DNA from 4 places in the Streptomyces sp. NPDC000348 genome. Region 4 is predicted to be linked to each of the others. Evidence: riboswitches for the same ligand, from Rfam matches in the RefSeq annotation. Region 4 holds a riboswitch; each other region holds the start of a gene.

Region 1 (2,191 bases), on a different contig from region 4:
CAGCTGGTCCGCCACGATCTGGTCCAGCAGCTTTCCGCGCACGGCGAGATTGGTGTACTCGAAGTCGCCTTCGGGCCGCAGGTCCGCGAGGAGCACGGCGAACCGGTCGGCCCAGCCGACGAACGCCCCGTCGGGGCCGGGGTCGCCGACGCCCTCGGTGAAGCTGTCCCCCACCGCCACGTACGACCCGATCACTGCTCTGCTGTCACTCTTCGAATCGTCTGCCACAACCGCTCATGATTCACCTTCGAATGTGACCTACGCGACCGTAAGGAAGGGTTGACGGGCGGTGAGATAAGACACTCTCAAAATGTTGGCCAATTCCGGAATACGCCGGAGGCCGGCCCCGGGAGTCGGGGCCGGCCTCCGGCGCGCGGGTCAGGAAGGCCGCCGCGGGGGTCAGCCGACGGAGACGCCCTTCGAGGCGAGGTAGGCGACCGGGTCCACGTCCGAGCCGTAGTCCGGGGTGGTGCGGATCTCGAAGTGCAGGTGCGGGCCGGTCGAGTTGCCGGTGGAGCCGGAGAGGCCGACCTGCTGGCCGCCGGTCACGGTCTGGCCGGCCGAGACGGAGAGCGAGGACAGGTGGGCGTACTGGGCGTAGTGGCCGTCCTCGAGCTTGATGACGACCTGGTTGCCGTACGCGCCGGCCCAGCCCGCGGAGACGACGGTGCCCGCGCCGACGGCCTTCAGGGAGGTGCCGGTCGGGACGGCGAAGTCGACGCCGGTGTGGTAGCCGCTGGACCACATGCTGCCGGCCACCTTGTAGGCGGTGCCGAGCCCGGCGCCGGGCACCGGGGAGCTGTAACCGGAGGTGCTCGCGGCCTGGTCGGCGCTCGCGTTCCGGGCGGGGGCGTCCGGGGAGGACTGCTCGGCGGGCTGCTCGGCCGGCTTCTCGGCGGGCTGCTCGGCCTTCTGCTCCGAGGCCTGCGGGGCCTTGGCGGAGGACGGCTGCTGCGGCGCGCTCGTGGCGGCCCCGCCGTCCACGGAGAGCTCCAGACCGGGGTGGATGAGCGACGGGTTGTCGCCGATGGCCTCGCGGTTGTCCGTGTAGAGCTTCTTCCAGCCGCCGTCGACGTTCTGCGTCTCGGCGATCTTCGCGAGGTAGTCGCCGGCCCTCACCGTGTACGTGCGGGACTCGCCGCCCTTTTCGGCGCCGGTCTTCTGGCCGGCGACGGAAAGGGACTGGACGGCCTTTTCGGGGGCGGTCTGCGGCGTGGCGGCGTGCGCGCCGGTGGCGCCGAGGAGCGGCAGGGCGAGTGCGGCGCCGCCGGTTCCGGCGACGGCGATGGAGCGGGTGAGGCGCTGGGCCTTGGTACGGCGGTGCTTACCCTTTGCGGGCATGACGAATTCCTCTCCGGCGCCTACGAGGTGAGCTGTCGGGTGCGGGCTGGAGATGCCCGGCCGCGCTGTCGCGCGGCTTAACCCCAAGCCGTTCCGGGAACCGGAACAGGCGGTCGTACCTGTGGGTCCCCCGCTCCTGCCGTACACGGGTCAGTGTGTGCGGGCTCCGGGCGGCGGCAGGATTGGGCGTCCGTCCGGATCGGTGGTGAACGTAAGCGACCCGGACGCGACGGGACAAGCGCGAGGTTCGCCGCCCACGCGTTTTCCCGTGATCCACAGGAGGAAATGACGTCACCGAGCGTCAGCCCGGATTCCCTTTCCGCCGTGAATTCCCTTGCCGTGTCACGGAATTACGTGAGCATGGCGACAACGCATCGTCACGGATATGACGATGCTCACGCACCCCTCCCCCATCTCCCTTCCTTTCGGGGCAGGTTATGCCGAATCCGCTCAATCGGACAGAACGCCCGAATGGTTACATCACAGGCGTCGCAACCGCACCACCGCGGCGTCCAGGTCTCCCCGCAGACCGGTGTGCAGACCGTGGTGCAGCAAGAGGGCACCTCGGTGCGTTTCGCCGGTTTCGCGGCATTCGTACGACGCATCCGGGTCGAGACCGCGCAGCCGGAGGGCCGGGACGGGCTCTCCGTGGTGCTGCGCCTGGAGGCAGGCGAGGACGACGGTCTCGTCGCCGAGGACGTACTGCACCGCGCTCAGCCCGCCCTCCGGGGGGCGCAGCCGGTACAGGTCGCCGCGCTGGACGACGGGCCGGATCTCCTTGTAGAGCGCGACCCACTCCCGCGCCTCGGCGAGCTCCTCCTCGGTCCACCGCGTGAGGTCGCCGCCGACG
Region 2 (2,191 bases), on a different contig from region 4:
ATGCCCGTGGAGGAGCCGCCGGTGTGGACCTCCAGGTGGAGGTGGGCCCCGGTGGAGTTGCCGGTGGAGCCGACGCGGCCGATCACGTCGCCGGTGCTGACCTTCTGGCCGACGCTGACGCTGATGGAGGACTGGTGGGCGTACCAGATCTCGGTGCCGTCGTCGAGCGTGAGCACGGTCTTGTAGCCGTAGGAGCCGTCCCAGCCGGCGGAGGTGATCGTGCCGGTGTGGACCGCCTTGATCAGCGTGCCCGTGGGGGCGGCGAAGTCGAGGCCGGTGTGCTGGCCGGAGGACCAGTAGGCGCCGGCCTGGCCGAAGGTCGAGGTGATGGTGTACGAGGAGGTCGGCAGCGCGTACTGCTTGGCCAGCTCGGCGAGGCGCTCGGCCTCGGCCTTCTTCCTGGCCTCCTCCTCCGCCTTCTCCTTGGCGGCCTTGGCCTTGGCCTCGGCCTCCTTCTCCGCCTCGGCGGCGGCCTCGGCGGCCGCCTTCTCGGCGGCGGCGACGGCCTCGGCCTGCGCCTTGCTCTCGGCCTGGTCCTGCTGCTGCTCGACCTGCGCCATGATCCGGGCGCGCAGCGCCTCGCCGGCGTCGGCGGCGCCCTGCTCGGTGTCGGCGGCGGTCATGCCGAGGGTGCTGAGGGGGGTGGACGATCCCTCGGGGGTGGTTTCCTCGTCGGAGATGAGGGAACCCACGTTGGGGAGGTCGGGCATGGAGATCGAAACCGGCGGCTTGCCGGTCTGGGCGCTGGCCATGCCGCCGGCGCCGACGGCCGCTATGACGCCGACGCCCAGGACGGTGGAGCTGCGGGCGAGTCCTCCGCCGCGCTGCTTGGAGACGCGGTGCCGGCCGCGTACGGGGCGAACGGAATCCGCGGTGGGGTTCCACTCCTCGAAGGGGCCCTCGTCGGTGCGGACGCCGCCGTAGGCGAAGGTGTCGCTCGGTTTGAACGGGGCCTCGGGGGCAGGCGGGTTGGACGCCACGTGGGCGTGCTCCTTTCCTTCCGTCTTCGCCTACCGGGTTAGCTGACGGGTTCGGAGCGGGAAGGTCTCCTACGCGCGTATACGAGCCGTGGTGCCACGGCGGTATCCACGCGATTCACCCCATGGTGGTGGTTCCCCGGTTCCCTTGCGGGATTCGGCGCGTGCGCACGGAGCCGACGTCTGTGACGGCTGGGACGACCGCGCTGCGTTATCGAACGTTAATAGACGCGAGGGCCTGATTCCAAGCCGTTCCTCTTGATCTTTAACGATTTCCGCGTGGACTTAAGTGCCACGAGCGGTCAAAAACGGGCGAGTTGACCGCACCTCAGGTGACGGATCACTTCTGACCGTTCGTCAGTCGTTATGCGCTGCGGGGTGGATCGCTCACTCTGGGTGAGACCGTTGGTCGGGAAGGGGGAGCGGAAAACACCGAGGGCCGGAATCCTTTGGATTCCGGCCCTCGGCCTTCAGTAGCGGGGACAGGATTTGAACCTGCGACCTCTGGGTTATGAGCCCAGCGAGCTACCGAGCTGCTCCACCCCGCGTCGGTAAGACCAGTGTACGTCATCCGCAGGACATGGCGCACACCCATGATCGCCGGCCCCGGTTCAGCGGCCGAGCAGATGTCCGTTCGGCGCCTTGGCCCGGTCCTCGTGCTCCGGCAGGACGACCACGGTGGCGCCCCCGGCCGCCAGTACCGCGCTGCCGTCGGCGCCCGCCACGAACGTGTCCGGCTCGCGCCAGGCCGTGACCACCCGCCGTACGCCCGCGTCCAGGATCAGCCGGGCACAGGGTGCCGGCCGGGACGCGCGGCGGGCGCAGGGCTCCAGGCTGGAGTACACGGTGGCGGTGACGAGCCGGGGGTCCGTGGGATCGGCCTTGGCGAGCGCGGCCTCCTCCGCGTGCACCACCGGGTCGCCGCCCTCCCGGGAGTGGCCGCGCGCCAGCTCCGTACCGTCGGCGGCCACCACGACCGCGCCCACGCTGAACGCCGTCGCGGAGGGCGGGCACTCGGCGGCCAGCTCGCAGGCGAGGGCCAGCCAGTGGTGGTCGGCGGCGGAGGGCAGCGGGCCGGTGCCGGGGGCGGTGGGCTCGTAGCGCATCAGGACGACGTCGCCCACCGGGCGGCTCTCGACCAGCCGCAGCCGGCCGCCCTGGTAGGGGCCGGGGCCGAAGAGGCGGGGGGCCTCGGGGTCACCGACGAACAGCGG
Region 3 (2,191 bases), on a different contig from region 4:
GATCGGCCATCCGGCCGCCCGTTGCGTGGACAGAACCGAGAGTAAATTGTTTCCGAACGGAACAAAGCCGTTTCCTGAAACCCGGCCGCAAAAACCCCACCCCGGTGCGTACGGGGGGAGACGCACCGGGGCGGGGAGCAGGGGGCGGCCGCTTACTTCAGGTGGAGCTGCTGGCCCGGGTAGATGAGGTCGGCGTCGTCGACGATGTCGTCGTTCAGCTCGAACAGCCCGGCCCAGCCGCCCTTGACGCCGTGCTCGGTGGCGATGGAGCTGAGGGTGTCGCCCTTGACGACCTTGTACTCGCCGTCGCCCTTCTCGACCTTCTCGCCGGTCGGGGTGGTGACGGTCTTCTCCTCCGCCCGCTCCTCGGTCTTCTGCTCGGCGGCCGGGCGCTCGGTGGAGCGGGAGGCCTTCTGCTCGGTCTCACGGGTCCCGGTGGAACCGGTGCCCTGCGAGGAGCCGGCCGAGGAGCCGCCGGAGGAGGAGCCGGTGTAGGCGGCGTTGGACAGGCCCGTGCCGCAGACCGGCCAGGCGCCCTTGCCCTGGCCCGCGAGGACCTTCTCGGCGATCTCGATCTGCTGCGCCTTGCTGGCCCGGTCGGCGGTGGAGGCGTACTGCGTGCCGCCGTACGCGGCCCAGGTGGAGGCGGAGAACTGCAGACCGCCGTAGTACCCGTTGCCGGTGTTGATGGACCAGTTGCCGCCGGACTCGCACTGGGCGACGGCGTCCCACTCGGAGGCGGTGGCGGCGGAGGCGTTGCCGGCCGCCATCAGCGGGGCGGCGACGGCGGCGGAGGCGATGCCGGCGACGGCGATCGCGCGGGTGGCCCTGGAGGAACGACGGTGCTTGCCCTTGCCGGAAAACAGCATGGATGGATCCCCTCACCGACGCCTACGAGGTGAGCTGTCGGGTTCGGGCCGGTTGAGTTGCCCGGCCACGTCCCTCACGGGACGCGGCTCCACCCCAAGCCCGATCCGGTGTCAACCACCGGAAGGGGCGCTTACCTTGGGTCCCCCGCTCCTGCCTGCGGCGCATGACGCGACGACTGTTCCCGTGCTGCCACTGGCAGGATTCGGCGTGGCGGCAGCCGGGGCCCGCGGTGGCGAGCGGTCACGACCGTAGACACGCGATCCGCGGAATTTCAAAGACGATCAGGGCTTCTGAGACCTATCTCTCACAGCCTTTAAACCGGACATTCGTCTCGAAACATGACGTCAACTGCCGCCGAACCCAGGCCCTTTCGAGCGTCACTTTTCGCCCGGTTCGACCCCGACCTCGAGCTCCTGGCCCGGCAGGATGAGGTCCGGGTCGGCGCCGACGACCTGCTCGTTCTCGGCGTAGAGCGACCGCCATCCGCCGTCGAGCTCAAGGGAGTCGGCGATGGACGAGAGGCTGTCGCCGTTGCGCACGGTGTACGAGCCGTCGGCGGCATCGCGCGAGGCGTCGGTGCCGCGCGAGGCATGCCGGCCGGACGATTCCGACGTACGGTCCTCCAGCACGCCCTCCTCGGCGCTGGAGCCGCGGTGCCGGCCGGTGCCGCCGTCTTCGGTCTCGGTGACTTCGGAAGAACCGGTGGTCTGCCCGGACTTGTCCGACTCGTCGCTCTTGGGGGTGGCCGAGACGGAGGGGGAGGTGCCGGATCCGCCGTCGGAGCCGGTGTCCGATTCCTTGCCCGAGCCGCTCGACCTGCCGGACTTGGCCGATTCACCGGCCGCGCCTTCGTCCCCCTCGGCATCCTCGGTGTTCTCGGCGTCGGACGTGGCCGACGGGGAGGGCGAAGCGGACGCGTCACCGGAGTCCGGCGATCCGGACGAGTCCGTGGAGCCGGAGGAGCCGGGCGTGCCCGAGGTCGCGTCCTCCGCCACGCCCGTGTCGATGTCGGCCGACGCCGAGTCCTGCTCGAGGCCCGCCGTCAGTCCGCAGGTGCGCCACGCGCCGACCCCCCGGTCGGCGAGGATTCTCTCGGCCACGGCTATCTGCTGGCCGCGGCTGGCCTGGTCGGCGCTGGTCGCGTAGTCCAGGCCGCCGTAGCTCTCCCAGTCGTCCTGGGTCAACTGCAGGCCGCCGTAGTAGCCGTTGCCGGTGTTCTGGCTCCACGAGCCACCGCTCTCGCATTCGGCGACCCGGTCCCAGGTCGCGCCGTCGGCCGCGCTGGCGCTGCCGGCCCCGAGGAGCGGGATCGCGATGGCGG
Region 4 (2,191 bases):
CGTGTCGGCCCCGACCGGCACGACCGCGTGTGGCCCGCGCAGGTGCTCGGCACGTACTGCCTGGGCGGCACCCTCACCTCCCGCCTGGACCGCGTGCTGCGCGAGGAGAAGGGATACACCTACGGCGTACGGGCGTTCGGGCAGGTCCTCAGGTCCGCCCCGGACGGTACCGGCGCGGCGATGCTGGCCATCAGCGGCTCCGTCGACACCCCGAACACCGGCCCCGCCCTCGACGACCTGTGGACCGTGCTGCGCACGCTCGCCGCGGAGGGGCTCACCGACGACGAGCGCGACGTCGCCGTGCAGAACCTCGTGGGTGTGGCGCCGCTCAAGTACGAGACCGCCGCGGCCGTCGCGAGCACCCTGGCCGACCAGGTCGAGCAGCACCTGCCCGACCACTACCAGGCCGACCTGTACCGGCAGTTGGCCGCGACCGGCACCGTGGAGGCCACCGCGGCCGTGGTGAACGCCTTCCCGGTGGACCGCCTGGTGACGATCCTCGTCGGCGACGCGGCGCAGATCAAGGCGCCCGTCGAGGCGCTCGGGATCGGTGAAGTCACCGTCGTGACGGCCGAGTAGCGAGCCGCGGAGGACGCGCGCGGGGCCCCGGTGACACGGAAGTCACCGGGGCCCTCTTATGCCCGAATCGGGGCGGAAGTTGCCTGTCTGCCCTGTGGGATGCGCTACAAAAACCGGGATTCGTTTGAGGATGGGGAGACGGCCCGCTTAGCGTCATGCGGGCTGTTCGTCGGGCAGTGCGCCGCACCCGCGGCACCGGACAGCCATCGCCGAGTCCCCGTACGGCGCGAGCCAGGGGAGCCGGGGACCCTCCGCAGTCCCTGGGGTGAATCGGGCGCCCGCGCGTGTCGCGAGGGGGTCCGTAGGAGACCTTCCTGCTCCGAACCCGTCAGCTAACCCGGTAGGCGAGAGGGAAGGAAAGGACCAGCCTGTACATGGCGTTCACCCGCGCCCCGGGCAAGCACCGTCGTCCCAGCCGGATGCAGCGCGGCACCGCCCGCGCGGCGGGCGTCGCGGCGCTCACCACCACCGGCGTCGTCGGCTCCCTCTCGGCCCCCGCGCTCGCCGCCGAGCCCGCCGCCGCACAGACCGGCCTCACGCCCGTCGTCACCCTGGGAGACGCGGTCGCCGACCGGATCGACGCCCAGGCGGCCGCCCAGCACGAGGCCGCCCGGGAGGCGGCCGAGGCCGCCGCGCGGAAGGCCGCGGAGGAGACCGCGCGCGAGAGGGCCGCGGAGGAGGCCGAGAAGGCCCGTGCGGAGCAGGAGCGCGCCGCGCGGGAGGCCGAGCGCAAGCGCCTCAACACCTTCGTCTCCCCGATCGCCGGCTCGTACGTCTCGACCGGTTACCAGGCCGGCAGCTCGCTGTGGTCCTCCGGCAGCCACACCGGTGTCGACTTCCACGCCGCGACCGGCACCCCCGTCCAGTCGGTCGGCATCGGCACCGTGGTCGAGGCCGGCTGGGGCGGCGCGTACGGCAACCAGGTCGTCATCAGGATGAACGACGGCACGTACACCCAGTACGGTCACCTCTCCTCCATCGGTGTCTCGGTGGGCCAGCAGGTCGCCGCCGGACAGCAGATCGGTCTCTCCGGCGCCACTGGCAACGTCACGGGCGCGCATCTGCACTTCGAGGCCCGTACGACCGCCGAGTACGGCTCCGACCTCGACCCGGTCGCCTACCTCCGCGCGCACGGCGTCAGCCTCTGACCGGACCGACCCGCCCACTTCCCGGTGCCCCGGCTCCCCGAGCCGGGGCACCGGTGTTTCCGGGCGGCGCTTGTCCAAAAAATACGCCTGGATTCCGGCCCGCCGTCGTGAATTCCCGCTGATTGCAATAGAGTCACGGAACACACGTCAATCGTCGACGTTTCACGGGGATTAAGCCGGAGGTCCGTCATGCGTATTCCCGCGCACTCGGTGTGCACGGCGATCCGGGACGACATCGTCGCGGGTGTCTACGAGCGCGGCGGCCGGCTCACCGAGGAAGTCCTCGCCCGCCGTTACGGCGTCTCCCGGGTGCCCGTCCGGGAGGCGCTGCGCACGCTGGAGGCCGAGGGGTTCGTGGTGACCCGGCGGCACGCGGGCGCGTGCGTCGCGGAACCCACCGAGCAGGAGGCCGCCGACCTGCTGGAGATGCGTATGCTCCTCGAGCCGCTCGGCGCCTCCCGCGC

What was found. Region 4 has a riboswitch for cyclic di-AMP ahead of ACFY3N_RS23780 (M23 family metallopeptidase). Riboswitches for the same ligand answer to the same signal wherever they lie in the genome.
Region 1: linked by a shared signal. The riboswitch ahead of ACFY3N_RS26075 (peptidoglycan DD-metalloendopeptidase family protein) and the one ahead of ACFY3N_RS23780 (M23 family metallopeptidase) in region 4 are both predicted to bind cyclic di-AMP.
Region 2: linked by a shared signal. The riboswitch ahead of ACFY3N_RS35960 (M23 family metallopeptidase) and the one ahead of ACFY3N_RS23780 (M23 family metallopeptidase) in region 4 are both predicted to bind cyclic di-AMP.
Region 3: linked by a shared signal. The riboswitch ahead of ACFY3N_RS30960 (transglycosylase family protein) and the one ahead of ACFY3N_RS23780 (M23 family metallopeptidase) in region 4 are both predicted to bind cyclic di-AMP.

The regions. Positions count from the first base shown of each region.
Region 1 is NZ_JBIAZD010000014.1:196,584-198,774, forward strand. It holds gene ACFY3N_RS26070 (SGNH/GDSL hydrolase family protein) at 1-195, opposite strand, end outside; gene ACFY3N_RS26075 (peptidoglycan DD-metalloendopeptidase family protein) at 400-1,341, opposite strand; cyclic di-AMP (ydaO/yuaA leader) riboswitch at 1,346-1,507, opposite strand; gene ACFY3N_RS26080 (alpha-galactosidase) at 1,822-2,191, opposite strand, start outside.
Region 2 is NZ_JBIAZD010000040.1:14,915-17,105, forward strand. It holds gene ACFY3N_RS35960 (M23 family metallopeptidase) at 1-980, opposite strand, end outside; cyclic di-AMP (ydaO/yuaA leader) riboswitch at 993-1,150, opposite strand; tRNA gene ACFY3N_RS35965 (tRNA-Met) at 1,452-1,525, opposite strand; gene ACFY3N_RS35970 (dihydrofolate reductase family protein) at 1,589-2,191, opposite strand, start outside.
Region 3 is NZ_JBIAZD010000021.1:46,527-48,717, reverse strand. It holds gene ACFY3N_RS30960 (transglycosylase family protein) at 153-869, opposite strand; cyclic di-AMP (ydaO/yuaA leader) riboswitch at 874-1,042, opposite strand; gene ACFY3N_RS30955 (transglycosylase family protein) at 1,248-2,191, opposite strand, start outside.
Region 4 is NZ_JBIAZD010000012.1:138,836-141,026, reverse strand. It holds gene ACFY3N_RS23785 (M16 family metallopeptidase) at 1-579, shown strand, start outside; cyclic di-AMP (ydaO/yuaA leader) riboswitch at 777-941, shown strand; gene ACFY3N_RS23780 (M23 family metallopeptidase) at 954-1,727, shown strand; gene ACFY3N_RS23775 (GntR family transcriptional regulator) at 1,917-2,191, shown strand, end outside.